3 regions of the Pseudocitrobacter sp. CD920760 genome follow, and region 2 is predicted to be linked to each of the others. Evidence: predicted binding sites of a transcription regulator. Region 2 holds the regulator's gene; each other region holds the start of a gene.
The links. The regulator PhoB, encoded in region 2, activates phosphate uptake and scavenging genes when phosphate is short. The targets are predictions, from matches to a motif close to CTGTCATAAAACTGNCNNAT.
Positions count from the first base shown of each region.

Region 1 (4,281 bases), 1.2 Mb from region 2:
TCAACCGAAGGCTATTACTCGCTTAATGAATGGGCATCCAGGCGTAATAACGCTGACGATTTTTGGGAAACCGGGAACCGTCGTAGTCGTATTGAAGGCACGTTAACACAATCGTTGGGCAAAGATTTTGGCAACTTCTACCTGACACTCAGCCGCCAACAATACTGGCATACGGATGATGTCGAGCGATTAGTACAATTTGGCTACAGCAGTAGCTGGCACAATCTCTCCTGGAATGTGTCGTGGAGTTATTCAAATACTGCCCGTCAGGGAACTGACGATAACCACGCTAGTGATAACACCAGCGAGCAGATTTACATGCTGTCCTTATCCATTCCTTTATCAGGCTGGTTAGGAAATAGCTACGCCACCTACTCAGTTTCACAAAATGATAATTCTGGCAGCTCACACCAGCTTGGGCTTAGTGGTACAGCCTTAGAAAGAAATAATCTTTCGTGGAATCTGATGCAGTCCTATAACAGCAACGATGATGCCGTTGGCGGAAATATGGCACTCACCTATGACGGAACATACGGTACGGTGAATGGTGGCTATAACTATAGCCAAAATTCGCAGCGCCTTAACTACGGTATTAAAGGGGGCATTCTGGCACACAGTGAAGGGATCACTTTTAGTCAGGAGTTGGGTGAAACTATTGCTCTGGTGAACGCGCCCGGTGCAGCTGGTTTGGAAATAGATAATATGCGTGGAGCCGCAACTGACTGGCGAGGCTATACCGTTAAGACACAACTTAACCCTTACGATGAAAACCGTATCGCTATCGATAACGACTATTTTTCTAAAGAAAATATCGAACTTGAAAATACGGTTGTTAATTTAGTCCCAACACGTGGTGCAGTGGTAAAAGCAACATTTGTGACGCATGTAGGATATCGCGTGCTATTCAACGCAATTCAAACCAATGGGCAACCGGCCCCCTTTGGCGCAATCGCTACTGTAAAAATAGACTCAGCTACGGTGACAGGTATTGTTGGTGAAAACGGTGAACTGTATCTGGCCGGATTACCCGAACAAGGGCGTGTTCAATTATCCTGGGGGGACGGGCAAGCTAAACAGTGTGTAGCTTCATATCGGATAACCAAACAGCCCGTAAATGGATTAGTGCAGATGCCTGTCACCTGCCAGTAAGAGGCGTGAAAATATGAATATTTTGAATTATATAAGTGGGTTGGCGCTATTTTTTTCATGGCTACCACTTGGATATGCGGCAAATGATGGCACATGTGCAACAAGAGGTGGTACGCACACATTAAGTCTTAATTTTCCCCTGACAACAGTAAGCTCACAAAATAATGTGCCAGGGAAAACCTTAATGGATATTGCCAATGCGACTTCAGCAGAAAGCTACAGTGTTTTATGTAACTGCGATTTGGCACACAGCAACGGTGCTTACCACGAAATATTTTATACGGCCGATCCTGCTCCCGGTATGGTTTATGACCAGACTATTAGTGGCCTCTCTTTTTACAATCTTAATCAATATGTCAACGTAGGAAGTAAAATATCAGTCCTGAATGCCGGCTATAATGGCGTGCCTTTTGAGCATGTGTCTAACAAAACCACGACAACAAACCATACTTGCGGAGGCAGTAAAACGACCGCTGTTGGTGTCAATCTAACAACAGGTACTAATGCGCGAGTCTCATTTAATATTAAGCGTTCAATAAATGGGACAGTCGTTATCCCGATGACGGATATAGCCCTTCTATATGCAAATATATCCAGCACAACAACACGTGGTGAGCCGATAGCAAAGGTGCGTATTTCTGGAAGCCTTACCGCGCCACAATCCTGTCAGATAAATGCAGGGCAGGTGGTTAATTTTGATTTTAATACGATCCCTGCTTCTGCCTTTTCGTCTACCGTTGGCCAGGCCATAACATCCCGAAAAATAACAAAAACGGTGAATATTGAGTGTACCGGGATGGGGGACGCAAGTACGCAGGGCCTGGACGTCTCGTTTACGGGAACGAACCGTAGTAGTGATGACACGATGGTGGCGACAGACAATACCGATGTTGGGATTAAAGTTTACAATAAATCTAACGTTGAGATTAGCACCAATAACGGAAAATTGCCTGCGGATATGGAGAGCACATCGGTTTCAGGGCATAAAAATGGTTCGGTTACCTTTTCCGCCGCTCCTGCGAGTCTGACGGGCGCTCGGCCGCAACCCGGTGTTTTTAATGCTACAGCAACGTTAACGATTGAATTTATCAACTAAGCTTTTGCGGCTGTTTTATGGCAGCCGTTCACATTATAAAATATGCCCTTAAAAGTTGAGAAAAAATCCTCTTTAATATCAATGGATAACACGCTTCATTTCCTTGTCATAAAACTGTCATATTCCATACATATAACTGTCACCTGTTTGTCCTATTTTGCTCATCGTAGCCATTAAACAATGCTTTATGAATCCTCCCAGGAGACATTATGAAAGTTATGCGTACCACCGTCGCAACTGTTGTCGCCGCGACCTTATCGATGAGTGCTTTCTCTGCGTTTGCTGCAGCAAGCCTGACAGGTGCTGGTGCAACATTCCCGGCGCCGGTGTATGCCAAATGGGCTGACACCTATCAGAAAGAGACCGGTAATAAGGTTAACTACCAGGGTATTGGTTCTTCTGGCGGCGTAAAACAAATTACCGCTAACACCGTGGATTTCGGCGCATCTGATGCCCCGCTGTCTGACGAAAAACTGGCGCAGGAAGGCCTGTTCCAGTTCCCGACCGTTATCGGCGGTGTGGTTCTGGCTGTAAACATTCCGGGTCTGAAATCCGGCGAACTGGTGCTGGATGGCAAAACCCTGGGTGACATCTACCTGGGTAAAATCAAGAAGTGGGATGATGAAGCCATCACCAAACTGAACCCAGGTGTGAAACTGCCTTCGCAGAATATCGCCGTCGTGCGTCGTGCGGATGGTTCCGGTACCTCCTTCGTCTTCACCAGCTACCTGGCGAAAGTGAACGAAGAGTGGAAATCCAAAGTTGGCGCAGGCTCTACCGTGAACTGGCCGACTGGCCTGGGCGGTAAAGGCAACGACGGTATCGCGGCGTTCGTACAGCGTCTGCCGGGTGCGATTGGTTATGTCGAGTACGCTTATGCGAAACAGAATAACCTGGCCTATACCAAAATTGTTTCTGCCGACGGTAAGCCGGTAAGCCCGACCGAAGAGAGCTTCTCTAACGCCGCAAAAGGCGTCGACTGGAGCAAATCTTTCGCTCAGGACCTGACAAACCAGAAAGGTGACGATGTGTGGCCGATTACCTCCACCACCTTCATCCTGGTGCACAAAGAGCAGAAGAAACCTGAGCAGGGTGTAGAAGTGCTGAAGTTCTTCGACTGGGCTTACAAAAACGGCGCGAAACAGGCTAACGACCTGGATTACGCTTCACTGCCGGACAGCGTGGTTGAGCAGGTTCGTGCCGCATGGAAGACCAGCGTGAAAGACAGCAGCGGTAAAGCGCTGTACTAACGGGAAATATTGACGAAAATGGCGGGTGGCGCTGCGCTTACCCGCCCTACGGTTCACACTGTAGGCCCGATAAGTGCTTGCGCCATCGGGCAACTTCGTAAAACGCGTTTAACGGAAAGAGTGATTTATGGCTGCAACCAAGCCTGCTTTTAACCCACCGGGTAAAAAGGGTGACATGATCTTCAGCGCGCTGGTAAAACTGGCTGCGCTGATTGTGCTATTGATGTTGGGCGGCATTATTGTGTCCCTGATCATCTCCTCCTGGCCGAGCATCGAAAAATTCGGCTTCTCATTCCTGTGGACCAAAGAGTGGGATGCGCCGAACGATATTTACGGTGCGCTGGTTCCCATCTACGGCACCCTCGTCACCTCGATTATCGCGCTGCTGATCGCCGTTCCGGTGAGTTTCGGCATCGCGCTGTTCCTGACGGAACTGGCTCCCAACTGGCTGCGTCGCCCGTTGGGTATCGCTATTGAACTGCTGGCGGCTATCCCGAGTATCGTTTACGGCATGTGGGGCCTGTTTATCTTTGCCCCGCTGTTTGCGACCTATTTCCAGGAGCCGGTTGGCAACGTTCTCTCCAACATCCCGTTTGTTGGCGCGCTGTTCTCCGGCCCGGCCTTTGGTATCGGGATTCTGGCGGCTGGCGTGATCCTCGCCATCATGATTATCCCGTACATCGCGGCGGTCATGCGCGATGTGTTCGAACAAACGCCGGTAATGATGAAAGAGTCGGCCTACGGTATCGGCTGCACTACCTGGGAAGTTATCTGGCGCATCGTCCT
Region 1 is NZ_CM173490.1:5,242,867-5,247,147, forward strand. Features, by position in the region: gene AC1MKH_RS24750 (fimbria/pilus outer membrane usher protein) at 1-1,149, shown strand, start outside; gene AC1MKH_RS24755 (fimbrial protein) at 1,163-2,245, shown strand; gene pstS (phosphate ABC transporter substrate-binding protein PstS) at 2,455-3,495, shown strand; gene pstC (phosphate ABC transporter permease PstC) at 3,623-4,281, shown strand, end outside.
Region 1: the regulator PhoB is predicted to act here: its motif matches at 2,349-2,368, upstream of pstS (phosphate ABC transporter substrate-binding protein PstS).

Region 2 (4,281 bases):
GGCGTTTCGTGATACAGCGCGAGACAGATGGCGTCCAGCAGGGTGGTTTTCCCCGCGCCTGTCGGCCCGGTGATGGCAAACAGGCCGTTGCTGGCAAACGGTTCGGCGGTGAAATCGATTTTCCACTCGCCTTTCAGCGAGTTAAGGTTCTTCAGGCGCAGGCTGAGGATTTTCATGGCTGCGGCTCCTCATCAAGCGAGTGAACGGTGAGATCAAACAACGCCTTCAGGCGCGCCTGCTGGGGTTCTTCCAACGTTTCCAGCGCCAGCCGACGCTGGAAAACCTCTTCAACTTCCAGTTCGCTCAGGGTTTCACGCAGGCTGTTGTCCAGAATGCGCTGACGCTGTTCGCGGCTGCGCCGGACCAGCAGCACATCAACGGGTAAATCATCGGTGATGACCTGAATTTTACGCTGAATATCATGCAGATACTCATCGCTGGTGATTTCGATATCCAGCCAGACCGGGGGCTCTGACGGGGCATCGCGATACTGCGCCAACTGGCTGCTGATGCTGTCAAAGTCGCCCTTAATAACCGCCAGCGGTTGCGTGGCCGGGACATCGAGTGGCGTGACGTCCTGAAGCTTACCCTCGACAAAGGTCACCTGGTTAACGCTCTTACTTTTCCCCGTTTCATCGAAGCTGAGCGGGATAGGCGAGCCGCAGTAGCGAATATGCTCGCTGCCACCAATTTTCTGCGCGCGATGAATATGTCCGAGGGCGATGTAATCGGCGGGCGGGAAGTTTTGCGCCGGAAAGGCATCCAGTGTGCCAATATAGATGTCACGCACGGCATCACTTTTGCTGGCACCGACGGTGGTCAGGTGGCCGCTGGCGATAACCGGCAGCGGGCGGTCGCCGCGCAGCGTACAGGCCTGCTGGTATTGTTTCTGATAGTAGTCAGTAATGGTTTCCAGTAAATGCTGCTGTTTTTCCGCACCGGAAAGCCCGGCCTGGCTGACGACGATATCGCGCGGGCGCAGAAACGGCACCGGGCAGAAAACAGCGCCAGGTGTGCCGTCGCGGCGATTCAGAATAAAAGGTTCATGCCCGGCGCTGGCAATCACCGTAGTATTCAGGAACGACAGAATATCGCGCGATTCATTCAGCGTGGCGACTGAGTCATGATTGCCAGCAAGCACCACCAGATGACAGCCGGTTTGTTGCAGATTCACCACAAAGCGGTTGTAGAGTTCGCGCGCATAGCTTGGCGGCGAGCCGGTATCAAAGATATCGCCTGCCACAATAATGGCGTCTACCTGTTCGCGTTGCGCGGTCTCCAGCAGCCAGTTCAGAAATGCATCGTGTTCTGCGGCACGGCTTTTACTGTAAAAATTCTGGCCTAAGTGCCAGTCTGAAGTATGAAGAATTCGCATCGTCGTCCCTGTGGGGAAAAAAGCATAGCCGGGATTATACATTCCCCGGCAGCAGGATCGACGGGTGTATTCCGCGAGTGTCATATTTCGTAAAGCGCCATCATTTTACGGTCATGTTTTTCATAAAACTGTCATAAATCTGACGCATAATGACGCCGAATGTATACTGATGGCTAAAAAAACAGGGCATAAAATGGCGAGACGCATTCTGGTCGTTGAAGATGAAGCACCCATCCGCGAAATGGTCTGTTTCGTGCTGGAGCAAAATGGTTTCCAGCCGATTGAGGCGGAAGATTATGACAGTGCGGTGAATCAGCTCAATGAACCCTGGCCCGATCTTATTCTGCTCGACTGGATGCTACCGGGTGGCTCAGGGCTACAGTTTATTAAACATCTCAAGCGTGAAGCGCTGACCCGTGATATTCCGGTCATGATGCTGACGGCGCGCGGTGAAGAAGAGGATCGCGTACGCGGTCTGGAAACCGGCGCGGATGATTACATTACCAAACCGTTTTCCCCAAAAGAGCTGGTGGCGCGCATCAAAGCGGTCATGCGCCGTATCTCTCCGATGGCGGTGGAAGAGGTGATTGAGATGCAGGGCCTAAGCCTTGATCCCACCTCGCATCGCGTGATGACCGGGGAAAACCCGCTCGATATGGGCCCGACCGAATTTAAGTTGCTGCACTTCTTTATGACGCATCCTGAACGTGTCTATAGCCGTGAGCAACTGTTGAACCATGTCTGGGGCACTAACGTTTATGTGGAAGATCGCACGGTGGATGTGCATATTCGCCGCCTGCGTAAAGCGCTGGAACACAGCGGCCACGATCGTATGGTGCAAACCGTTCGCGGCACGGGCTACCGTTTTTCGGCTCGTTTCTGAATGTTGACAGGAGTGTGACGCGTGCTGGAACGGCTGTCATGGAAAAGACTCGCCTTTGAGCTTTTCTTGTGTTGTCTCCCGGCCCTGATATTAGGGCTGCTCATCGGCCATCTTCCCTGGTTTCTGCTGGCGGCAGTGACCGGGTTGTTGATTTGGCATTTCTGGAATCTTTTACGTCTTTCCTGGTGGTTATGGGTTGATCGCAGCATGACGCCGCCGCCGGGGCGCGGTAGCTGGGAACCCCTGCTGTACGGTCTGAACCAGATGCAGTTGCGTAATAAAAAACGCCGCCGCGAACTGGGGAATCTGATTAAACGCTTTCGTAGCGGCGCAGAATCGCTGCCCGATGCGGTGGTATTGACCACCGAAGAGGGCGCAATCTTCTGGTGTAACGGCCTGGCGCAGCAGCTGCTTGGCCTGCGCTGGCCGGACGACAGCGGGCAAAATATTCTTAACTTGTTGCGTTATCCAGAATTTACGCAGCATCTTAAACAACGCGAGTTTCTTAAACCGCTGCATCTGGTGCTCAATAATGGGCGTCATCTGGAAATCCGTATCATGCCCTATACCGACCGGCAGTTGCTGATGGTGGCGCGCGACGTCACGCAAATGCACCAGTTGGAAGGCGCGCGGCGCAACTTCTTTGCCAACGTCAGTCATGAGCTGCGTACGCCATTGACGGTGTTGCAGGGCTATCTGGAAATGCTTCAGGAGCAGGTACTGGAAGGGGCAACGCGCGAAAAAGCGCTGCATACCATGCGTGAACAGACGCAGCGTATGGAAGGGCTGGTGAAACAGCTGCTGACGCTATCGAAAATTGAAGCTGCGCCGACCCTGGCCCTCAATGAAAAGGTGGATGTGCCGATGATGCTGCGGGTGGTCGAGCGGGAAGCGCAGACCCTCAGTCAGCGTCAGCATGAACTTCATTTTGAGATTGATGACACGCTGAAAGTGCTGGGTAATGAAGAGCAACTGCGCAGTGCGGTGTCGAATCTGGTGTACAACGCGGTGAATCATACGCCTGCCGGCACGAAAATCACCGTGCGCTGGCAGCATGCGCCACACGGTGCGCTGTTTAGCGTGGAGGACAACGGGCCTGGCATCGCGGCGGAACATCTTCCGCGTTTAACCGAGCGTTTTTATCGGGTGGATAAGGCGCGCTCCCGCCAGACCGGCGGCAGCGGATTGGGGCTGGCGATTGTAAAACATGCGTTGAATCATCACGATAGCCGTCTGGATATTGAAAGCCAGCCAGGGAAAGGAACATGCTTCAGCTTCCTGCTACCGGAACGTTTAATTGCCAAATAAAGCGTCTGAACAGGCGCTTGTCACGATGAGTTTCCACAGACCAGCCCCGGCTGGTCTGTTTACTTTGCAGTCAATTTGCCCTCGAATAATTAATGAACAACTGACGCTTTTTTGTTCGCACGATCAGCCATGTGTTTTTCCTATATCTGGTTATTCGTTCCAGGTTTGTCTTTACTATCGGTATAATCGTCTGGTTTTGCGATCCCATATTGCTTTAAAACGTTATAAGCGTTTAAATTGCGCCTAATGCAGTAGGAATCAGACTGTATTTACGTAGCAAATCAAAAAACTATTCTTCCTCACGCTACGAAGGGAGCATATCCCGCTGAGTTTGTTGCTTGTTTCCTCTGAAAGATTCCGTTGGAGCGAGCGCAAAGTTTTTTATTTGTACAACACCACATCCACAGGCAGTAGTTACATATGACCCATCAGTTAAAAACACGCGATATCATCGCTCTGGGCTTTATGACCTTTGCGTTGTTTGTCGGCGCTGGCAACATCATTTTCCCTCCAATGGTCGGTTTACAGGCGGGTCCGAACGTCTGGATCGCCGCGCTCGGCTTTTTGATTACCGCAGTCGGTCTGCCTGTGTTGACCGTTGTCGCGCTGGCAAAAGTTGGCGGTGGCGTCGATAGCCTCAGCACGCCAATTGGTAAAGTCGCAGGCGTCCTGCTGGCGACCGTTTGTTATCTGGCCGTAGGCCCGCTGTTTGCGA
Region 2 is NZ_CM173490.1:1,204,412-1,208,692, forward strand. Features, by position in the region: gene sbcC (exonuclease subunit SbcC) at 1-176, opposite strand, end outside; gene sbcD (exonuclease subunit SbcD) at 173-1,375, opposite strand; gene phoB (phosphate response regulator transcription factor PhoB) at 1,569-2,258, shown strand; gene phoR (phosphate regulon sensor histidine kinase PhoR) at 2,280-3,566, shown strand; gene brnQ (branched-chain amino acid transporter carrier protein BrnQ) at 3,987-4,281, shown strand, end outside.

Region 3 (4,281 bases), 430 kb from region 2:
TGGATAGCCAACGATGTTGAGCAGCCAGGGAAGCGTCACCAGCCCTATCTGGCGACGCTGCAACGGATGATTGATGCGCCGATGCTGGGCGAAATTCCCTGGCTGGGCGCGACGCTGGTAGAGCACGACCTTGGACAGTATCTTGACCTCACAGCCCTGACTCAGGCGTCATCCACGCTTTAATCATCTGTTCATCCAACTGCGCCACACCGCCCTGGGCCACGTTTCTGCCGCGATGCAACAGGCAGAAACGGTCCGCCACGCGCTGAATAAACGGTAACTGCTGTTCCGCCAGCAATATCGTCAAGCCAATCTCCCGATTCAGGCGCAGGAGCAAATCCCCCAGCCGATGGATAAATGCGTGGCCCACGCCGCGTGTCGGCTCATCCAAAATCAGCAGCTGTGGCCGCGTGACCATTGCACAGGCTACAGCCAGTTGATAACGATCGTCCTCCGTGAGTGCGGAGCCCTTAAGTTGTCTGACAGCATACAGAGAGGGGAAGAGCGCGTAAATTTCCGGACTCACCGTTCCGCTGCTTTCACCCGCCGCCTTGAGGGCAATCAGCAAATTCTCTTCCACGCTAAGCTGCGAAAAAATACGTTTATCCTGAGGGACATAACCGATCCCAAGCGTGGTGCGCCGCACGGGTGAAAGGGGCATTAAATCGCAGGGGGGCGAACCGGTTTGTTGCCAAATCATGCTGCCGCTTTCAATGGGTTGATGGCCGGTAATACAGTTCACCAGCGTGGTCTTCCCCGTACCTGGAAGGCCGATTAAACAGGTGCATTCGCCGGAAGCCAGTTCGAGGTCGATGTTCCAGAGCGTGTGCTGGTTTCCGTAGAAATGATTGACTGCATGCAAACTCAACATCGTGTTCTCCTCAAGCCAAAGGACAGGGTCACGAAAGAAGATTGCAATTCTCTTGCCAGAACAGGTTTTCCTCAGCATAACGGCTGATTTTTAAGAATTAACTTAAGAAATAGAGGTGAAGCGGAGTAAGCGTGATGCACAGCACTGGCGCAAAAAACAGCGAGTGTTGAGCGAAAATTATACGAAAATGTGAGGGCTGTCACGCAGAAACCACATGATGATTTTCGCTGATAAAAATCAAAAATTAACGATAAAAAATTTTTACCCGCCGCTTTTGGGTCGATCGGCGAAAACGCCCGAGTGACAGGGGATAGGGGCTCCAGACACTTATCCACTATTCCTGTGGATAACCTTGTGTATTAGAGTTAGAAAACCTGCGGAAGGCGAGAGAATACGCGGCTTGCCAGTAAATTGATGCGAAACGCGGCTTTTCAATCTTTCCTTTTATTATCAGTAAGATGAATAAAAGCAATGGCAGAGGTTGGCGCGCGACTCACTGACATAAAAGTTTAATGACACATATTGACAAATGTTAAAACAGAAAAAGTTCTGGGGATAACCTCCTCAGGGCGTTTTTTTATCCTGCCAGAGCGCAAATTTCAGTCGCTACGCATGGATTCAGGACGGCGTAACAGTAATACCATAATGCGCTACTGTTTTTATATCCAGTGTTTTTTGTTGGCAAATTTAGCGCCGGGGAGTAGAATTAATCACCTGCCCGATCAACCCGCCACCAGGTAGCTTTGTTCATGAGTAAACCGTTCAAATTACATTCGGCCTTTCAACCCTCTGGCGACCAGCCTGATGCCATCGCGCGCCTGAAAGAAGGGCTGGAAGATGGTCTCGCGCATCAAACGCTATTGGGGGTAACCGGCTCGGGGAAAACCTTCACCGTGGCCAACGTCATTGCCGATCTCCAGCGCCCAACGATGGTGCTTGCGCCAAACAAAACGCTGGCGGCGCAGCTTTATGGTGAGATGAAAGAGTTTTTCCCCGAAAACGCCGTTGAGTTTTTCGTCTCCTACTACGATTACTATCAGCCGGAAGCCTACGTTCCCAGTTCAGATACCTTTATCGAGAAAGATGCCTCGGTAAACGAACACATTGAACAGATGCGTTTGTCGGCGACCAAAGCCTTGCTTGAGCGCCGCGATGTCATCGTGGTGGCTTCCGTGTCGGCAATTTACGGGTTGGGCGACCCGGATCTCTACCTCAAAATGATGCTGCATTTGACGGTCGGCATGATTATCGACCAGCGCGCCATTCTGCGCCGTCTGGCCGAGCTGCAATACGCGCGCAACGATCAGGCATTCCAGCGCGGTACCTTCCGTGTACGTGGCGAAGTCATCGACATCTTCCCGGCAGAATCAGACGACCTTGCGCTTCGCGTTGAACTGTTTGATGAAGAGGTCGAACGCCTGTCACTGTTTGACCCGCTGACCGGCCATGTTGAATCTACTATCCAGCGCTTCACGGTCTATCCAAAAACGCACTACGTTACCCCGCGTGAGCGCATCGTGCAGGCAATGGAAGAGATCAAAGACGAACTGGTTGAGCGTCGTAAGGTGCTGCTGGAAAACAACAAACTGCTCGAAGAGCAGCGGTTAAGTCAGCGCACGCAGTTTGACCTCGAAATGATGAATGAACTGGGCTACTGCTCGGGCATTGAAAACTACTCGCGCTACCTCTCTGGGCGTGGGCCGGGCGAGCCACCGCCAACGTTGTTTGACTACCTTCCGGCGGACGGCCTGCTGGTCATCGATGAATCCCACGTGACCATCCCGCAAATTGGCGGCATGTATCGCGGCGACCGGGCGCGTAAAGAGACGCTGGTGGAGTACGGTTTCCGTCTGCCGTCGGCCCTTGATAACCGCCCGCTAAAGTTTGAAGAATTTGAAGCCCTCGCGCCGCAAACGATTTACGTGTCTGCGACGCCGGGTAACTACGAGCTTGAGAAATCCGGCGACGAAGTTATCGATCAGGTGGTGCGTCCTACTGGTCTGCTTGATCCGGTCATTGAAGTGCGTCCGGTCGCGACCCAGGTCGATGATCTGCTGTCAGAAATTCGCCTGCGCTCCGCCATTAACGAGCGCGTACTGGTCACGACGCTGACCAAGCGGATGGCGGAAGATCTCACCGAGTATCTTGAAGAGCACGGTGAGCGGGTGCGCTATTTGCACTCGGACATCGATACCGTCGAACGTATGGAAATCATTCGCGATCTGCGTCTTGGCGAGTTCGATGTGCTGGTGGGCATCAACCTGCTGCGAGAAGGTCTCGATATGCCAGAAGTGTCGCTGGTGGCGATTCTGGATGCCGATAAAGAGGGCTTTCTGCGTTCCGAGCGTTCGCTTATCCAGACCATCGGTCGTGCTGCGCGTAACATCAACGGTAAGGCGATTCTGTACGGCGATAAAATCACGCCATCAATGGCGAAGGCTATTGGTGAAACCGAACGTCGTCGCGAGAAGCAGCAGCGCTACAACGAAGAGCACGGCATTGTTCCGCAGGGTCTGAACAAGAAAGTGGTCGATATTCTGGCGCTGGGTGAGGGGCTTGCGAAAACGAAAGGCAAAGGTCGCGGTAAGTCTCGTGGCAGCGCGCAAATTGTGGAAGCGGATCAGGTACTGACGCCGAAAGCATTGCAGCAGCAAATTCAGTCGCTGGAGGCGCAAATGTTGCAGCATGCGCAGAATCTGGAGTTTGAAGAAGCCGCCGAGATCCGCGATAAACTTCATCAACTACGTGAATTGTTTATCGCGGCGTCATAACCGCAAAAAATTGAGGCTGGCATCACACGAGTAAATGCCAGCCTTAATGTTCGCTTAATATCCAACATGGATAATTTCCTCATCAACAAGAGGATAGTTCCATGTCTAATCTAAATGTTCAGCAATCTCTGACTCTGTTATTTTCCGGCCTGATTGTCGTCGGTTTTCTCTGCCACTGGATTTTGACTTTCTAACTTCGGTTTCAGGTTCGCGGGCGTGAATGCAATCCATGCCCGCGTGCCGCTTCTCTCTTCCCGATTTTGCAAATAAAACGCCGCTTCGTGCAGTTGCGCAATTCGCGTGACAATACTTAACCCCAGCCCAATTCCGCCATAGCGGCTGTCCATTCGTACAAATGCCTGGCTCAGTTCGCCCACTTTAGATTCATCGATGCCAGGACCTTCATCCTCGACAATCAACATCGGTGTGGGAGATGCAGCAGCCGAAAGCGTAATGGATGAATGGGTTGGGCTGTAACGGTACGCGTTTTCGACCAGGTTACGCACCATCACCTTTATCAACGTGGCATCGCCGGCAACCGCGATATCGTGGACGTTTTCGCTTATCACCAGCGTTTGTTCGCGCCCTTTCAGCATCGATTCCAGCTCATCCTTCAGCGGCAAAATGACATCCGCCATT
Region 3 is NZ_CM173490.1:1,630,700-1,634,980, forward strand. Features, by position in the region: gene bioD (dethiobiotin synthase) at 1-183, shown strand, start outside; gene AC1MKH_RS07440 (ABC transporter ATP-binding protein) at 149-871, opposite strand; gene uvrB (excinuclease ABC subunit UvrB) at 1,621-3,642, shown strand; gene pmrB (two-component system sensor histidine kinase PmrB) at 3,780-4,281, opposite strand, start outside.
Region 3: the regulator PhoB is predicted to act here: its motif matches at 1,371-1,390, upstream of uvrB (excinuclease ABC subunit UvrB).